Regions from separate parts of the Microbacterium sp. Se5.02b genome, predicted to be linked through region 1. Evidence: predicted binding sites of a transcription regulator. Region 1 holds the regulator's gene; each other region holds the start of a gene.
What was found. The regulator LexA, encoded in region 1, represses DNA repair genes until DNA is damaged. The targets are predictions, from matches to a motif close to TCGAACANNTGTTCGA.
Positions count from the first base shown of each region.

Region 2: the regulator LexA is predicted to act here: its motif matches at 1,955-1,970, upstream of K1X59_RS02915 (HNH endonuclease signature motif containing protein).
Region 3: the regulator LexA is predicted to act here: its motif matches at 2,948-2,963, upstream of recA (recombinase RecA).
Region 4: the regulator LexA is predicted to act here: its motif matches at 2,223-2,238, upstream of K1X59_RS06525 (13E12 repeat family protein).

Region 1 covers NZ_CP080491.1:2,649,743-2,653,978, reverse strand. Annotated here, with positions in the region: partial or broken gene metE (5-methyltetrahydropteroyltriglutamate--homocysteine S-methyltransferase) at 1-745, shown strand, start outside; gene lexA (transcriptional repressor LexA) at 812-1,498, opposite strand; gene K1X59_RS13125 (LysM peptidoglycan-binding domain-containing protein) at 1,786-2,154, shown strand; partial or broken gene K1X59_RS13120 (histidinol-phosphate transaminase) at 2,209-3,302, shown strand; gene hisB (imidazoleglycerol-phosphate dehydratase HisB) at 3,373-3,915, shown strand; gene hisH (imidazole glycerol phosphate synthase subunit HisH) at 3,912-4,236, shown strand, end outside.
Region 2 covers NZ_CP080491.1:578,586-582,821, forward strand. Annotated here, with positions in the region: gene K1X59_RS02905 (carbohydrate ABC transporter permease) at 1-880, shown strand, start outside; gene K1X59_RS02910 (carbohydrate ABC transporter permease) at 883-1,824, shown strand; gene K1X59_RS02915 (HNH endonuclease signature motif containing protein) at 2,002-3,369, shown strand; gene K1X59_RS02920 (ECF transporter S component) at 3,521-4,123, opposite strand.
Region 3 covers NZ_CP080491.1:1,810,383-1,814,618, forward strand. Annotated here, with positions in the region: gene K1X59_RS08930 (DNA translocase FtsK) at 1-1,132, shown strand, start outside; gene pgsA (CDP-diacylglycerol--glycerol-3-phosphate 3-phosphatidyltransferase) at 1,132-1,710, shown strand; gene K1X59_RS08940 (CinA family protein) at 1,707-2,195, shown strand; gene K1X59_RS08945 (helix-turn-helix domain-containing protein) at 2,337-2,645, shown strand; gene K1X59_RS08950 (DUF3046 domain-containing protein) at 2,664-2,888, shown strand; gene recA (recombinase RecA) at 3,160-4,209, shown strand.
Region 4 covers NZ_CP080491.1:1,298,532-1,302,767, forward strand. Annotated here, with positions in the region: partial or broken gene K1X59_RS22790 (SDR family NAD(P)-dependent oxidoreductase) at 1-225, opposite strand, end outside; gene K1X59_RS06510 (aldo/keto reductase) at 224-1,279, shown strand; gene K1X59_RS06515 (multidrug efflux SMR transporter) at 1,233-1,556, opposite strand; gene K1X59_RS06520 (multidrug efflux SMR transporter) at 1,553-1,921, opposite strand; gene K1X59_RS06525 (13E12 repeat family protein) at 2,270-3,379, shown strand; gene K1X59_RS21050 (HNH endonuclease) at 3,376-3,609, shown strand; gene K1X59_RS06530 (ABC transporter substrate-binding protein) at 3,886-4,236, shown strand, end outside.

The DNA.
Region 1 (4,236 bases):
CTACGGCTCCCGTGCCACGCGTCCCTCCATCCTGTGGGGCGACGTCTCGCGGCCGGCGCCGATCACGGTCGACTGGTCGACCTATGCGCAGTCGTTGACGACGAAGCACATGAAGGGCATGCTCACGGGACCCGTGACGATCCTCGCGTGGTCGTTCGTGCGCGATGACCAGCCGCTGGGCGAGACCGCGAACCAGGTGGCCTTGGCGCTGCGCGACGAGATCACCGATCTCGAGAGGGCCGGCATCGCGATCATCCAGGTCGACGAGCCCGCGTTGCGCGAGCTCCTGCCCCTGAAGAAGGCAGACCAGCCGGCGTACCTCGACTGGTCGGTGGCATCGTTCCGCCTCGCCACGGGCGGTGCTGCCGCCGGCACACAGGTGCACACCCACCTGTGTTACTCCGAGTTCGGCGTCGTGATCGATGCGATCCGCGCCCTGGATGCCGACGTGACCTCGATCGAGGCGGCACGCAGCCGGATGGAGGTCGTCGCCGACATCGCGGAGGTCGGCTTCGACCACGGCATCGGGCCCGGCGTGTACGACATCCACTCGCCGCGGGTGCCTACTGTCGAGGAGGTCGAGTCACTCCTGCGCCGGGCGGTCGAGGAGATCCCGACCCGTCAGCTCTGGGTGAACCCGGACTGCGGCCTGAAGACCCGTGGATACGACGAGACGACCGCGTCTCTGCGCAACATCGTTGAGGCGACCCGTCGCGTGCGTGAGGACGTGAACGTCACGGCCTGATCCGCCCGTACCGCGCGAAGGCCCTCCCGGATTCCGGGAGGGCCTTCGTCGTGAAGCGGCGGAGCGTCAGACGGCGCGGAGCACGGCCACGACCTTGCCCAGCACCACGGATTCGTCGCCGAGGATCGGTTCGAAGGAGGAGTTGCGGGGGAGGAGCCAGGTGTGGCCGTCGCGACGGCGGAGCACCTTGACCGTGGCCTCGCCGTCGAGCATGGCGGCGACGATCTCGCCGTTCTCCGCATTGTTCTGCGACCGAACGACCACCCAGTCGCCGTCGCAGATCGCGGCATCGATCATGGACTCGCCCGACACCTTGAGCATGAACAGGTCTCCCTTGCCGACGAGCTGGCGCGGGAGGGGGAAGATCTCCTCGACCTGCTGGTCCGCCGTGATCGGCACGCCGGCCGCGATCCGGCCGACCAGGGGGACGAGGGCGGCGTCTCCGACGGGAGTCGCCACATCGGCCGGGTTCTCACCGCTCGCCCCTGGGAGGTCGATCAGGACCTCCATGGCCCGCGTCTTGCCGGGGTCGCGGCGCAGGTAGCCGCTCAACTCGAGCTGCCCGAGCTGGTGCGTGACGCTCGAGAGGGACTTGAGGCCGACGGCGTCGCCGATCTCGCGCATGCTCGGCGGATAGCCGTGGTGCGCGATGGAGTTCTGGATGACCTCGAGGATCGCCATCTGCTTCGGGCTCAGGCTCTTGCGACGGCGCGTCCGCGGTGCCTCCGACTCGGGGGCCGAGTTCTCGCTCATGGTGCTCCTTAAGTGCGGTGATCCGACGTCGCTCTTCGAATGTCGGAGGCCCGTGGTGGGGTGTTCTTGTCGAAACCGTATCCGAGAATCGGCGCGATCTGGAAGATCTGTTCGAGCGTGTCGCCCGAAAAGCGGAGGTGGTTTCGAAGAATACTTGACAGATGTTCGAACTCGAAGATATCTTCGGTACGTAGCTTCGCATTCACGGCTCCCGGCCGAGTCGGGAATGCGAACGCTACGCCAACTTCCCCGAGGCTCCGGCCGAGGGACAGGCTAAGGAGCACGACATGAGCAGCATCAGCTTCAGCACCGCAGCGGTCATCCCGGCGCAGGCCCGACCGGCCACGCGACTCCGACTGACGGCGCGTGGACGTGGCGTGCTGCTCGCTCTCGCCTCCCTTCCTCTGGCCGCCGGCATCGCGTTCGCGGCACTCAGCGGGGGCAGCGCCGCCGCCTCCGGGGCGGATACGGCGGTCGCCGCGGTCGAGACCGTGACGGTCATGCCGGGAGACACCCTCTGGTCGATCGCCACCGCTGTCGCTCCGAACTCCGACCCCCGAGACGTCATCGGCGAGATCAGCCGCATGAACCTGCTGCGCAGCGGTGGACTCCAGGTCGGCCAGGAGCTCGCGATCCCGGCGGAGTACACGAACTGAAGCCTCGCGGGAGGCGACGCGACGTTTCGTCATCCGCACGACCAGCCGCTTAACATGGGGAGGGTGACCTTCTCCCTCAATGATCTTCCTCTTCGTGATGATCTTCGCGGTCTGACGCCCTACGGTGCACCGCAGGCGCCCCTCCCGATCGCGTTGAACGTGAACGAGAACACGCATCCGATCCCGGATGCCGTCGCGAGCGACATCCTCGACGACATCGCGGTGGCGATCCACGAGGTCAACCGGTACCCCGACCGGGAGTTCACGGCACTCCGGGAGGCCTTCGCCGAGTATCTGGGGCACGGCCTCTCCGCGGACCAGATCTGGGCGGGCAACGGATCGAACGAGGTGCTCCAGCACATCCTGCAGGCCTTCGGAGGGCCGGGGCGCACCGCGTTCGGCTTCGCACCCACGTACTCGATGTATCCGCTCATCACGCAGGGGACCGGGGCCCGTTGGATCGCCGGCACGCGGCAGCCCGACTACACGATCACCCCGAGGAAGCCGCGGAGCAGGTGCGCGCCGCCGACCCCGACGTGATCATCCTGTGCACGCCCAACAACCCCACGGGCACTCCGCTCGGACTCGATGTCGTCGAGGCCGTGTACGAGGCCGCTCGAGGGATCGTGATCGTCGATGAGGCCTACCAGGAGTTCGCGCCCCACGACGCCCCCTCGGCCCTGACGCTCCTCGACGGGCGTCCTCGCCTCGCGGTGTCCCGCACCATGAGCAAGGCGTTCGCCTTCGCCGGGGCGCGGGTCGGATACCTGGCGGCCGACCCCGCGTTCATCGATGCGCTGCGTCTGGTGCGCCTGCCGTATCACCTGAGTGCGCTCACGCAGGCGGCCGCGGTCGCGGCACTGCGCAATGCCGACGTGATGCTCGGGATGGTCGAGGAGATCGTCGAGCAGCGCGACCGGATCACCGCGACTCTCGAAGCGCTCGGCTATGCACCGCACGAATCGTGGTCGAACTTCGTCCTCTTCGGCGGGGTGGCGGACCCGCACACGACATGGCAGCAGCTGTACGACCGCGGCGTGCTGGTGCGCGATGTCGGGATCCCCGGACACCTCAGGGTGAGCGCGGGCACCGAGGCCGAGACCACGGCGTTCCTCGATGCGCTGGCCTCGATAGGATCGGCATCATGAGCACCCCGTAACGACGCCGCGCACCGCGAGCCGTGTCCGCAGCACGTCGGAGTCCACCGTCGAGCTCGAACTGAACCTCGACGGCACGGGTGCGAGCCGCATCGACACCTCGGTGCCCTTCTTCGACCACATGCTCACGGCCTTCGCGAAGCACTCGCTCACCGACCTCACCGTGCGCGCTTCGGGCGACACCGACATCGACGCGCACCACACGGTGGAAGACGTCTCCATCGTGCTCGGCCAGGCGATCCTGGAAGCTCTCGGCGACAAGTCCGGGATCTCCCGCTACGGTGACGCGCTCGTGCCGCTCGACGAGGCCCTCGCGCAGGCGGTCGTCGACATCTCCGGTCGGCCGTACCTCGTGCACAGCGGCGAGCCCGCGGGATTCGAGCACCACCTCATCGGGGGCCACTTCACGGGATCGCTGGTGCGTCACTCGTTCGAGGCCATCACGTTCAACGCGGCGTTGACGGTGCACGTGCGCGTGCTGGGCGGACGCGACCCGCATCACATCGCCGAGGCGGAGTACAAGGCCTTCGCCCGGGCGTTCCGCCAGGCCAAGGCGCTGGATCCGCTGGTCGAGGGCATCCCCTCCACCAAGGGGGCACTGTGAGCAGGACGCCCCGGGTCGCGGTCTTCGACTACGAGTCGGGCAATGTCCACTCGGCGGTCAAGGCGCTGGCCGCGGCCGGAGCGGATGCGGTGCTGACGCGCGACCGCACGGCGGCGCTCGAGGCCGATGGGCTCCTGGTTCCGGGCGTCGGTGCGTTCCAAGCCGTCCGCGATGCGCTGCACGCGCACGGCGGCGACGAGATCATCGATCGGCGATTGGCCGGAGGCCGCCCGGTGATGGGCATCTGCGTCGGCATGCAGGTGCTCTTCGCGCACGGCGTCGAGCGAGGGCACGACACCGAGGGCTTGGGCGAGTGGCCGG
Region 2 (4,236 bases), 2.0 Mb from region 1:
CGTCGCCCGACGCGCGTCGTGGACAGGCCGAGCCCTGCTCGCGCCCGCCGTCATCGCGATCGTCATCATCGCGATCTATCCGCTCGCGTACATCATCGCCGCCTCCTTCTCGGAGTCGTCGCTGGGGCGGCCCTTCTCCGAATGGGTCGGGTTCGACAACTTCGCGGCCATGCTGGGGGACGGGATCACCCTCCCGTCCCTCGGCAGGTCGCTCCTGTTCGCCATCCCGTCGGCACTCATCGCGCTGGTCGCCGGGCTCGCCGTCGCCCTCTCGCTCGATGCGGCGGTCAAGGGCGGGCGCATCATCCGGGTGCTGCTCCTGCTGCCGCTGATGACCCCGCCGGTCATGGCGGGCGTCATCTGGAAGCTCATGCTGGCCCCGACCGGGGGTCTGCTCAACAACATCGGTCAGTCGTTCGCGCCGGGATCCGAGCCGTTCCTCTTCCTCGGATCGAGTCCTGCCGCGATGATCTCGGTCATCGTGGTGGACGCGTGGCAGTGGACCCCGTTCTGCGTCCTGCTCGTGTTCGCGGCGCTGCAGACGCTCCCGACCGAGGTGTACGAGGCCTCGCAGGTCGACGGCGCCGGTGTCTGGCAGACGTTCTGGCGGATCACGTTCCCGCTGGTGATGCCGAGCCTGATCACGGTGCTGCTGCTGAAGCTCGTCGTCTCGTTCAAGGTGTTCGACCTCGTCTTCATCATGACCAGCGGAGGACCGGGCTTCGACACCACGGTCAGCAGCTACGAGATCTACCGCACCGGCCTGCAGACCTTCGACGTGGGGGCCGCGGCCGCGCAGACTATCGCCTTCCTCGTGCTGGTCACCATCGTCATCCTGCCGCTCAACGCCGTGCGGCAACGTCTGCACAAGGAGGGCTGATCATGTCGCTCACGCTCCGCGCATCCGATCATCGCACCGAGGAGAGGGCGACCGAGACCCTCGTCGTGCCTGCCGCGCGTCGTCGGCGCCGCTCCAAGGTCCGCACGTCCAGCACCTCGCGCCCTGGGCGTCCGTCCGCGGTCGTGACCGCCGTGAAATGGGTCGTGATCGTCGTCGCGATCACGCTCGCCCTGCTGCCCGTGCTGTACATGGTCGGGATGTCGTTCAAGAGCCCCGACGACATCCTGTCGACGAGGATCCTCCCCTCGCGTCTCGCCTTCGAGAACTGGGTGGCCGCGTTCGACAACTGGCCGATCCTCACCTATCTCCGCAACTCGTTCGGAGCCGCCATCGTGGCCGTGCTCGTCGCGCTGCTGGTGTCGATCCCCGCAAACTACGCCATGGCTCGACTCCGTGCCGGCGGCAAGCAGATCCTCGGGTTGATCGTCTCGGCCTATGTCGCGCCGCCGGTCGTGGCGATCATCCCGCTGTTCGTGCTGGTCAGATCGGCGGGTCTCATGGACTCGGTGATGGGGCTCGGGATCGTCGAGGGACTGCTGCTCACTCCGGTGGCCGTCTGGCTGCTGGACGGCTTCTTCCGCGCGATCCCGTTCGAGGTCGATGAGGCGGCTCAGATCGACGGATGCGGACCGCTGCGCACGCTCTGGTCGGTGATCCTGCCGCTCACAGCGCCCGGCATCGTCGCCGTCTCGATCATCGTCTTCATCCTCGCGTACAACGACTTCCTGATCCCGTTGCTGCTGACGCAGAGCATCGACTCGCAGACGCTCCCGGTGGGCATCGCCCTCATGCAGGGCGGTCGCGAGGTCATGTTCGGGCAGATGGCCGCCGCAAGCCTCTCGGGACTGATCCCGATCTACCTGCTGGCGCTCTTCCTCCAGAGGTGGTTGGTGGGTGGGCTGACGCAGGGGAGCGTGAAGTAGGGGTCGCCGAGAGCGCGCGGAGGTCTCATCTACCCGTTCGGGAGCGGTGGATATATTCGAATCTCGACGCTTTGTGGAGGATGGGTGGCCGCGGGCCCGCGGCATCATCTCGCGGAATTCTGGCATCCATTAGTACAGAAATTCGAATGTAACATGTCATCTCGGTAGAGTGAGAGCATGTCCACACTGACCGGGTTGCACGAGGCGATGGCTCATCTCGACGCGGCGTGGGCAGATGCTGCGGGCGCGGGCGATCTGTCCCGCCCGCAGTTGATCGAGGTCGGCGCGGCGCTCGGGGTGCTGCAGCGGCGGCTGGATGCGGTGCATACCGATGTGGCCGCGGGGATCTCGCGGGAGTCGCGTCCGGAACTGGGGGCGGACAGCCTGGCGAAGCAGCAGGGCTTCCGGTCCCCGGCGAGACTGATCGCCGCGACGACGGGGGTCTCGACCGGGGATGCGGTGCGGTTGGTGAAGGTGGGGGAGGCGACCGCCCCACGCACCGACCTGCGGGGAGAGCGGCTGCCCGCGAGGTATCCGGTCGTGCGCGACGCGTTGACCTCCGGTGTGTTGAGCGCCCAGGTCGCGAGTGTGGTCATCGCCGTGCTGGATCGGTGTCGGGTGGTCGCGGGGGCCGTCAGGGTGGCCGAGGCGGAGCGGATGCTGGTCGAGAAAGCGCGGGGGCTGGCGCTCGATGAGGTGCGCAGGCTCGCGGTGCGGGCTGAGGCATGGCTCGACCCCGACGGCGTCGAGCCGAAAGAGGAGGAGCGGCGCGCGAAGCGGTCGTTGACGGTGTTCGAGCGAGACGGGATGGTGCATCTGAACGCCGTCCTCGATGTCGAGACCGCGGCTCCCGTGGTGACCGCGATCCGCGGGTACGTGACCGCCGTGTTCGCCGCACGGCAGGATGCGCCCGACAGTGCGGCCCCGGATGCCGATCGGCGCACGGTGCCGATGATCCAGGTCGACGCGCTCTCCGTGTTCTGCGCCCATGTGCTCGACTGCGACCGGAAGGTCCCGCTCGCCGGGGCGACCGTCGTGGTGCGGATGAGCCTCGAAGACCTCGAGTCCGGGTCGGGGTCGGCAGCCCTCGACGGTCTGGACCATCCGGTCAGTATCGGAGCCGCGCGGCGGATGGCCGCGGGTGGGGGAGTCATCCCGTGCGTGTTGGACGGGGCGAGCGAGATCCTCGACTGGGGCCGGGAGAGACGACTGTTCACCCGCGCGCAACGCCTCGCACTGGTCGAGCGGGATGGCGGGTGCGCGATGTGCGGGTTGCCGCCGGAGATGACGAAGGCGCATCACATCCGGTGGTGGAAGCGCGACCGCGGGCCGACCGACCTGTCGAACGGCGTGCTGCTGTGCGAGACCTGTCACCATCGCATCCACGACAACGGATGGCAGATCCGCATCGAAGGGCCGCGGGTGTGGTTCATTCCCCGGGCTACGTCGATCCCGCGCGACGACCACGGCTCGGCGGACGCGCACGCTTCGACATCGCGGCCTGACCGCATGGCCACATCGCGGCCTGACCGCATGGCCGTCTGACCGCAAGGCCGTCTGGCCGTGCGGCGGCCTGACCGCACGGCTGTCTGACCGCAAGGCTGCAGAACTGCGCCGCCGTCGAACCTCGCCGCAGAGCCTCGATGGAGAACCTCGCTGGAGACAGGACTGACCCGTCGTCTGACGGTCGCGGGACTCAGCGGCGGCCGACGCCTGCCTTACGGAGCCGGTCGGCGATGAGGATGCCGAGTGCGGTGGCGCCGACGCAGCTGGCCAGAGTGATCGCGAAGAACAGCACCTGGATGCCGAGCGGAAAGGAACCGAGATCGAAAGAAGCCCAGGCGAGAGCCGGATAGACGACACCGACGATCACCGCCCCCGCGTAGTGCAGCCAGGTGCCCCAGTACCGCCACAGCACGAAGAGGAACGGCAGCTCGGTGAAGGCCGCCCACCACAGATTCGTCGCGACGCTGCCGAAGCCATAGCCCGAGAACGGCACGATCACCAATCCCGCCAGCAGGCCGACGAGAAGTCCGACCAGCGGCCGACGCAGCAGGCGGAGGGCGATGACCGAGGGCAGCAGCCAGAGGCCGGCGAGCCCGACGCTGACGAAGGGAAGACCGGGGAACAGGACCGTCGACAGCCAGTTCGCCGGCGCGAGCAGCAGACCGCCGGCAACGCCGAGGGCAGCGCAGGTGAGCAGGATCGCGGTGGGAAAGCGGAATCGTCCGCCCCGCCTGCGACGGGGAACCGCCCCGTCCGCGCGAGCGGCTTCGCCCGCTGCGTCCGCCCCGCTCATGCGAGCGGCTCCGCGGCAGCCTCGCGAGCGGTCTTCGACGCGGGGAGGCCGCGCCGATCTTCCAGTACCCGCAGAAGCTGACCGCGTTCTTGTCCACACCACGCACGCCGACC
Region 3 (4,236 bases), 840 kb from region 1:
CTCGATGATCACGAGCCTGCTGATGCGGGCGCGGCCGGCCGATGTACGCATGGTCCTGATCGACCCGAAGCGGGTCGAGCTGACGAGCTACGCGGGCGTTCCGCATCTGATCACGCCCATCATCACGAACCCGAAGAAGGCCGCCGAGGCGCTGCAGTGGGTCGTGAAAGAGATGGACATGCGGTACGACGACCTCGCATCGTTCGGGTTCCGCCATATCGACGACTTCAATCGCGCGGTGCGTGCCGGCGAAGTCGAGGTCCCCGTCGGCAGTGAGCGGGTGCTCAAGCCGTACCCCTATCTCCTGGTCGTGGTCGATGAGCTCGCCGACCTCATGATGGTCGCCCCGCGCGATGTCGAGGACTCGATCGTCCGCATCACCCAGCTCGCGCGCGCGTCCGGGATCCACCTGGTCCTCGCGACGCAGCGACCCAGCGTCGACGTCGTCACCGGTCTCATCAAGGCCAACGTCCCGTCGCGACTCGCGTTCGCTGTCACCAGCGTCACCGACAGCCGCGTCATCCTCGACAGCCCGGGCGCCGACAAGCTCATCGGTCAGGGTGATGCGTTGTTCTCGCCGATGGGGTCCTCCAAGCCGTTCCGGTTGCAGGGCGCGTGGGTCGATGAGAAGGAGATCGACGCGGTCGTCAAGCACGTCACGCGTCAGGCTCGTCCCGACTATCGTCCCGACGTGCAGGAGGCCCTGGAGCCGACCAAGAAGAAGGAAGTCGACGAGGACATCGGAGACGACCTGGAGCTGCTGCTCGCGGCCGCTGAACTCATCGTCTCGTCGCAGTTCGGCTCGACGTCTATGCTTCAGCGCAAGCTGCGTGTCGGATTCGCGAAGGCGGGTCGGCTGATGGACCTCCTGGAGTCCCGCGAGATCGTTGGACCCTCCGAGGGGTCGAAGGCCCGAGACGTTCTCGCGACAGCGGAACAGCTGCCGCAGGTGATGGCGAAGCTGCGTGGCGAGGATGTCCCGGCGGCTCCGTCCGGTGCCGCATCGCCAGCAGCCCCTCCCGCCCCGCCGCTGCCTGCTGCGCACGATCCGATCGCTGCGCAGTACGAGGGGCTCCCCGAGGTGGAAGCCGAGGGCGATGAAGATGCCTGGGGCCTGACGGGACGCGACTGATGACCATTCCTCGGCAGCTGCCCAACGCCATCACGGTCGCGCGCATCCCGCTCGCAGTCATCTTCTTCGTGCTGCTGCTGCTCGGCGGAACGTATGGTGATCTCGCACCCGCACTGCGCTGGACCGCAGCGATCCTCTTCATCGTCGGGATATCCACCGACTGGGTCGACGGATACCTGGCGCGCAAGTACGACATCGTCAGCGACTTCGGCAAGCTCTGGGATCCGATAGCCGACAAGATGCTCACGGGTGCGGGGTTCATCGGTCTGGCCATCCTCGGCGAAGTCTCCTGGTGGATCGTCGCGATCATCCTGGTGCGCGAGTGGGGGATCACCGTCCATCGCCTGATGGTCGCCAGTGAGCATGTGGTGGCCGCCGCCTGGATGGGCAAGATCAAGACGGCCTTCCAGGGTGTCGCCCTCGGCTGGGCGCTGCTTCCACTCCACGTCCTGATGGGACTCGAGGCCTGGACGCTGGTCACGTTGGTCCTGATGATCATCGTGCTGGTGCTCACAGTGGCCAGCGGTGTCGATTACATCGTCGCGCAGGTGCGCGGATCCCGACAGAAGCGGGCATGAGCGCATCCGTCGCCGTCTCCGTGTTGTCGGCGTTGCGCGAGCGCGGATGGACCATGGGCGTCGCCGAGTCGCTCACCGGGGGTGCGTTGTGCGCCGAGATCGTCTCGGTCCCCGGCGCATCGTCTGTGCTGCTCGGCGGAGTCGTGGCATACGCGACGGAGGTCAAGGCCACAGTGCTCGGTGTCGAGGGTGAACTCCTGGCGACGTACGGACCGGTGCACCCCCAGGTGGCCGAGCAGATGGCCGGCGGCGTGCGTCGCGTCGTCCGAGTGGGGGGAAGGGTCGCCGACGTCGGCGTTTCCACCACCGGGATCGCGGGTCCCGATTCGCCTGACGGGCAGCCGGTGGGGACCGTGCACATCGGCGTCGTGACGCCGACCGCCTCGCGGACGAAGGCGTTCCTCTTCCACGGCGATCGTGAAGAGATACGCGCGAAGGCGGTAGAGGCTGCGCTCGTCGAGGTGCTCGAGACCCTTGCGGAATAGTGTCGGTGTCGCTGGGGTTATCTCAGGTGTGCTCACATTCAAACCACAGAGTGCAGGGGTAGATTCTGTGCATGCCAGGCGTACTAGACTGGCTGTCTCATCGGGGGAGACCTCGATCGATCACTTGGGGAGGAGGTTCCGATGATTCTTGTACGACAAGAAATCGGCGATGTGCTGAGGGACTTCCGCCTGCAGAAGGGGCGCACGCTCCGGCAGGTCGCAAGCAAGGCTTCGGTTGCGCTCGGCTACCTCAGTGAGGTCGAGCGAGGTCAGAAAGAGGCGTCGAGCGAGATCCTCGCGTCGGTTGCCGATGCGCTCGATGTGCCCATCTCCACGATCATGCGCGAGGTCGGCGACCGCATCTCCGTCCTCGAGGGCATCCAGGTGTTCCCTGACGTCGTTCCCGACGACCTCGTCGCTTCGGTCGAGCCGCAGCTTTCACTGCACTGACCTCCCACAGGGGAACCGATGCGTCGTAGCGAGTTCCTTCGCGCCGTGGATACCGAGTTCCAGGCGCGAGCCACTTCGCTCGTGAACGACCTCGGGCTGACGGCTCTCCGAGGCCGGACCGCAGTGGAGGCTCTCGCTGACGGAACCCCACCCCGGGAGATCTGGCTCGCTCTCTGCGCCGAGATGGATGTCCCCGCGGACCGCCGCTACGGCGTAGGCCGTCAGGAGCCGCGCAAGCGCTGAGTCCGACTCGCCCTGTGTCCGCAACATACGGGACATGGTGTGCCAATTCCGGCGTGTCGTCGAAGATGTGTTCGAAACGAGCGTAGTCTTCTGCACAAGTGGTTCAGAGAAGCCGATCTGCACATCCGGTGGGATCGCCGAGTCGTTGTCGGTGGCCCCTCCTACGGTGGAGAACAAGCCGAAGAGCCATACGCCTTGTCGGAGAGTTTCTCCCAGCCGGGAGCGCCGCGACAGCCTACAGGCGGCACCACGCGCGCAGAAGGAGCACATCATGCCATCACCCGCCGACCGCGAGAAGTCCCTCGAGACCGCCCTCGCCCAGATCGACCGCCAGTTCGGAAAGGGCTCGGTCATGCGGCTGGGCAGCGATGAGCGCGCCCCCGTGGCCGTCATCCCCACCGGCTCCATCGCCCTCGATGTCGCCCTCGGCGTCGGAGGGCTCCCGCGTGGCCGAATCGTCGAGATCTACGGGCCTGAGTCCTCAGGTAAGACGACCCTGACCCTGCATGCGATCGCGAATGCGCAGCGCGCCGGTGGCATCGCAGCCTTCATCGATGCCGAGCACGCGCTCGACCCCGACTACGCGGCGAAGCTCGGCGTCGACATCGACGCACTTCTCGTGTCGCAGCCCGACACAGGTGAGCAGGCCCTCGAGATCGCCGACATGCTCGTCCGGTCCGGTGCGATCGACCTCATCGTGATCGACTCCGTCGCGGCGCTCGTGCCGCGAGCCGAGATCGAGGGCGAGATGGGTGACTCGCACGTCGGTCTGCAGGCCCGACTCATGTCGCAGGCACTGCGAAAGCTGACCGGTGGTCTGAACCAGACCAACACCACGATGATCTTCATCAACCAGCTCCGCGAGAAGATCGGCGTGTTCTTCGGCTCGCCCGAAACCACCGCGGGTGGCAAGGCGCTCAAGTTCTACGCTTCCGTCCGCATGGACATCCGTCGTATCGAGACGCTCAAGGATGGAACCGACGCCGTCGGAAACCGCACCAGGGTGAAGGTCGTCAAGAACAAGATGGCTCCGCCTTTCAAGCAGGCCGAGTTCGACATCCTCTACGGGGTCGGAATCTCGCGCGAGGGCAGCCTGATCGACTTCGGTGTCGAACACGCCATCGTGAAGAAGTCGGGCTCGTGGTACACCTACGACGGCGATCAGCTGGGTCAGGGCAAGGAGAACGCACGCACGTTCCTGCTCAACAACCCAGACATCGCACTGGCTATCGAAACGCAGATCAAGCAGAAGCTCGGCATCGGTGCCCAGGTCGCGGCGCCCGCGGCCGCCGACGAGCTCGCAGAGCGTCGTCCGGCCTGATGAACGACGCTCGTGGGGGCGATCCCG
Region 4 (4,236 bases), 1.4 Mb from region 1:
GGCATCCGCATCCACGTCGCCGATGAAGACGACGTCGCCGCTCTCGCGGAAGGCGGCGGCGATTCCGCGGCCGAGTCCGGATGCGCCTCCGGTGACGAGGATGCGGCGGGGAGATGCGGTCATGTTCGTCCTCACTGACGGCTGGTCTGACGGAGTGTCTCCGTTATATTCTACAAACATAGAAAAACACAACCCCGTGCGAAGAGATGGCGAAGGAGCCTTCATGCCCGAATCGACATATCCCCGGAAGTCCCTCCGCGCCGGTGGGAGTCCTGTGCCGCCGCTCGCCCTCGGGTCGTGGAACACCTGGGACCGGATGGGGCCGGACGAGGCCGTCGCCCTGATCCGTCGAGCGGTCGACCTCGACGCCGGGTTCTTCGACGTGGCTTACTACAACATGGGTCCGCATGCCGAGAACTCGAAGACCGACATCCTCTTCGGCCAGGCGCTGCGGGCGAGCGGTGTCGACCGGGCCGACATCGTGCTGTGCGGCAAGCTCTGGCTGTGGGACTGGCCGAACCAGGGGTTCCGCGCGCAACTCGTCGAGTCGCTGCAGCGCGCAGGGCTCGACCGCTTCGACACGCTCGTCGTGGGGGACTATCTCGACGCCCCCGACATGCCGCGACTCGTCACGGAGGTGAACGACCTGATCGCCGAGGGGCTCGTCGACTCCTGGGGCATCAACAACTGGCGGATCGAGCACACGCGGCAGGCCATCGCCGAAGCAGAGGCGCAGCGCGTCGCCGGGCCGGTGTTCGCGCAGCTGAAGTACGGCATCGCCCGTCGATCGATGGCCGAGGGCGACGCCTACGGTCCGTTGTTCGCCGACGGGACGCTCACGCTCCAGGCGTCGGACGTGTTCGAGGGCGGCATCCTCGCCACCGGGCGGGTGCCCGAGCGCAAGATCGGCGCCGACGTGGGGGCATCCGCGAGCAGATCGCCGCGGTGTTCCCCACTGTCGCGCGCATCGCGGGGAGTTCGGGGTGACACCGGCCGCGCTCGGCATCGCCTTCTGCCTCACCAACCCCGCGACGGCGAACGTGCTGTTCGGCGCCTCTCGACTCTCGCAGCTGGAGCAGAACCACGCGGCTCTCGCCCTCGCCCGCGATCACGGAGCCGAGGTGCGCGATGCGCTCGCCGCATGCCGGGTCGATCGGGAGGTGCGCGCCGACGGCGTCTGGTGAGGAGCGCGGGCCGAGACCCGATCCTGCGCATCGGTTCGACGTGCGCGACTAGTGCGCGCCGCCGAACTCGATCATCGCCACGCCGGCCGCGATGAGCGCGACGCCGATCGCCATCATGAGGGAGAAGTGGTCCTTGAAGATCACGCGGCCCAGGACCGCAGTCAGCGCGACGCCCGCGGCTGCCCAGATGCCGTAGGCGACACCCACCGGCATCCCCAGCGCGAGAATCGTGCCGAGCAGCGTGAAGGCCGCGAGGTATCCGACGACGATCACGGGGATCCAGCGTTTGCGCCGGAGTCCTTCGGACGCGCGCAGGCTCAGGGTCGCGGTGACCTCGCTGCCGATCGCGAGGGCCAGCAGCAGCCAGATCATGACGCGGCCTCCGTCGACTCGCGCGCATGCGACCCGAGCTCGACCAGCAGCACGCCGACCACGATGACGCCGACGCCGATCAGCTGCACGGGGCCGAGGACCTCGCCGAACAGCATGGTGCCGAACACCGCCGTGAGCACGACGCCGACCGCCGACCAGATCCCGTAGGCCACGCCGACGGCCATGCCGCGGTCGAGCACGACCGACAGCAGCCACAGCGAGCCCGTGTAGCCGACCGCGACGACGATCAACCACAGCGGATGCGTGAACCCCTCGGCCGCGCGCAACGAGAGCGTCGCCGTGACCTCCAGCGCGATCGCGATCAAGAGGGGCGGCCAGGCGGAGGGGCGCGGGTGGTCGGTCATCACGGGCCTTTCGTGGAGGGGTCCGAGGAGGGAGAACGTGGAGCGGAGGTGGGGGATTCCCTCATCGGCGAGTGGGTGTGCGGGCGAGTGGGCGAGGAGGGCGTGTTGGCGTGTGGGCGAGGTGGGCGTGTGGGCGAGGAGGTGAGTGGGCGTGTGGGCGTGTAGGCGTGTGGGCGAGGAAGGCGGGCATGTGCGAGGCGGGCGTTCGATCGTCTCTGTTGCCGGTGAACGGGCCGTGTCGTCGAGGTTGGACAGTCCGTTTCGGTTCGAGGTTCGAGGCATGGCGGCATGCCGGAATGACTCGAACAGATCTTCGAAAGTGTGCGGGATTCCCGGTAGAATCGAGTCATGTCGAAGTTGGCCGCGTTGCATGAGGCGATGTCCCGCCTCGATGAGGCGTGGGCAGACGCCGATGCGTCCGGCGAGCTGTCCCGGCAGCAGCTGATCGCCGTGAGCGCATCCATCGGGGTGTTGCAGAGGCGGCTGGATGCGGTGCACATCGAGGTGGCCGCGTGTATCTCTCGCGAGTCCCGTCCGGAGCTGGGCGCCGAGAGCCTCGCGAAGCAGCAGGGGTTCCGCAATCCGGCGACGATGATCGCGGCGACGGTCGGCGTGTCACGCGGTGATGCGACTCGGCTCGTGAAGGTGGGAGAAGCGGTCGCACCGCGGGCCGATCTCCTCGGTGCGCCCCTCCCGGCGAGGTATCCGGCCGTGCGGGAGGCGCTCGGCGCCGGCATGCTGAGCGCGCAGGTGGCGGCCTTGATCGTCGCTCTTCTGGACCGGTGTCGGGTGGCGGCCGGGGCGGTGCGTGTCGCCGAGGCGGAGCGGCTGCTGGTCGAGGAGGCAATCGGACTCGCGCTCGACGACGTGCGGAAGCTGATCGTGCGGGCGGAGGCATGGTTGGACCCGGACGGGGTGGAGCCGCGCCTCGAGGAGCAGCGCTCCCGTCGATCATTGACCGTCCACGAGCGCGACGGGATGGTGCATCTGAACGCGGTCCTCGACGTCGAGACCGCGGCTCCCGTGGTGACCGCGATCCGCGGGTACGTGACCGCCGCGTTCGCTGCGCGGAAGGATGCTGCCGCGCCCGATTCGTGCGATGCCGACCGTCGCACGGTGCCGATGATCCAGGCCGACGCGCTCGCCGTGTTCGCCGCGCACGTGCTCGGATGTGAAGCCAAGGTGCCGCTGGCGGGTGCGACCGTCGTGGTGCGGATGAGCCTCGAAGACCTCGAGTCCGGGTCGGGGTCGGCAGCCCTCGACGGTCTGGACCATCCGGTCAGTATCGGCGCTGCGCGGCGGATGGCCGCGGGTGGGGAGTCATCCCGTGCGTGCTCGGCGCTGCGAGCGAAGTGCTCGACTGGGGGCGTGAGAAGCGCCTGTTCACGCGGTCGCAGCGGTTGGCGTTGGTGGAGCGGGATGGTGGGTGCGCGATGTGCGGGTTGCCGCCGGAGATGACGAAGGCGCATCACATCCGGTGGTGGAAGCGCGACCGCGGGCCGACCGACCTGTCGAACGGGGTGCTGCTGTGCGAGACGTGTCACCACCGCATCCATGACAACGGATGGGAGATCCGGGTCGACGGCGGTGGCGGGTGCGGGAGGGTGTGGTTCGTGCCGCCCGCTGCGGTCGACTCTGCGCGCGTCCCGCGCCTGGGCGGCAGAGCGCGCTTCGACATCGCCGCGTGAGTGCGCCGCGTGGCTGCGCTGCGCTGTGTGAGTGCGCCGCTTGAGCGCGTCGGCTGAGCGCTGACGTCCGCTGGCGCCGCTATGCCTGCGCGCTCGGACAAGCCCGGTGCACCCCGAGGCATGAGTCGGCGCCTCGCGGACGAGAAACGCTCTTGCGCTCTTTTTCCACGCATGTAGACTAACCACCACGACACATCGAAGTGACGTCGATCCGGCCTCCGGTCAAGCGGCACGTCGAACCTTCTTCACCACCCCCTGCACCCGAGAGAAGGAACCATGAAACGAATGCCCCTCGCGCTCGCCGCGGCCGTCGCCGCGACGCTCGCGCTCACCAGCTGCAGCGGCGGCGCCACACCCTCGCCGTCCGACGGCAGCGGTGTCGAGAGCCCCGACGCCCTCAACATCGGCAACTTCCTCGACGTCACGTCGTGGGACCCGTCGCTGGCCGACATCGGCTTCGACGGGCCGTACCTGTCGGCCGTGTACGACGCGTTGATCGCCCTCGACGAAGACGGCGATCCGATCCCGTCGCTCGCCACCGAGTGGACCGTCGCCGACGACGACCTCAGCATCGACCTCGACATCCGCACCGACGCCGTGTTCAGCGACGGCACCCCGGTCGATGTC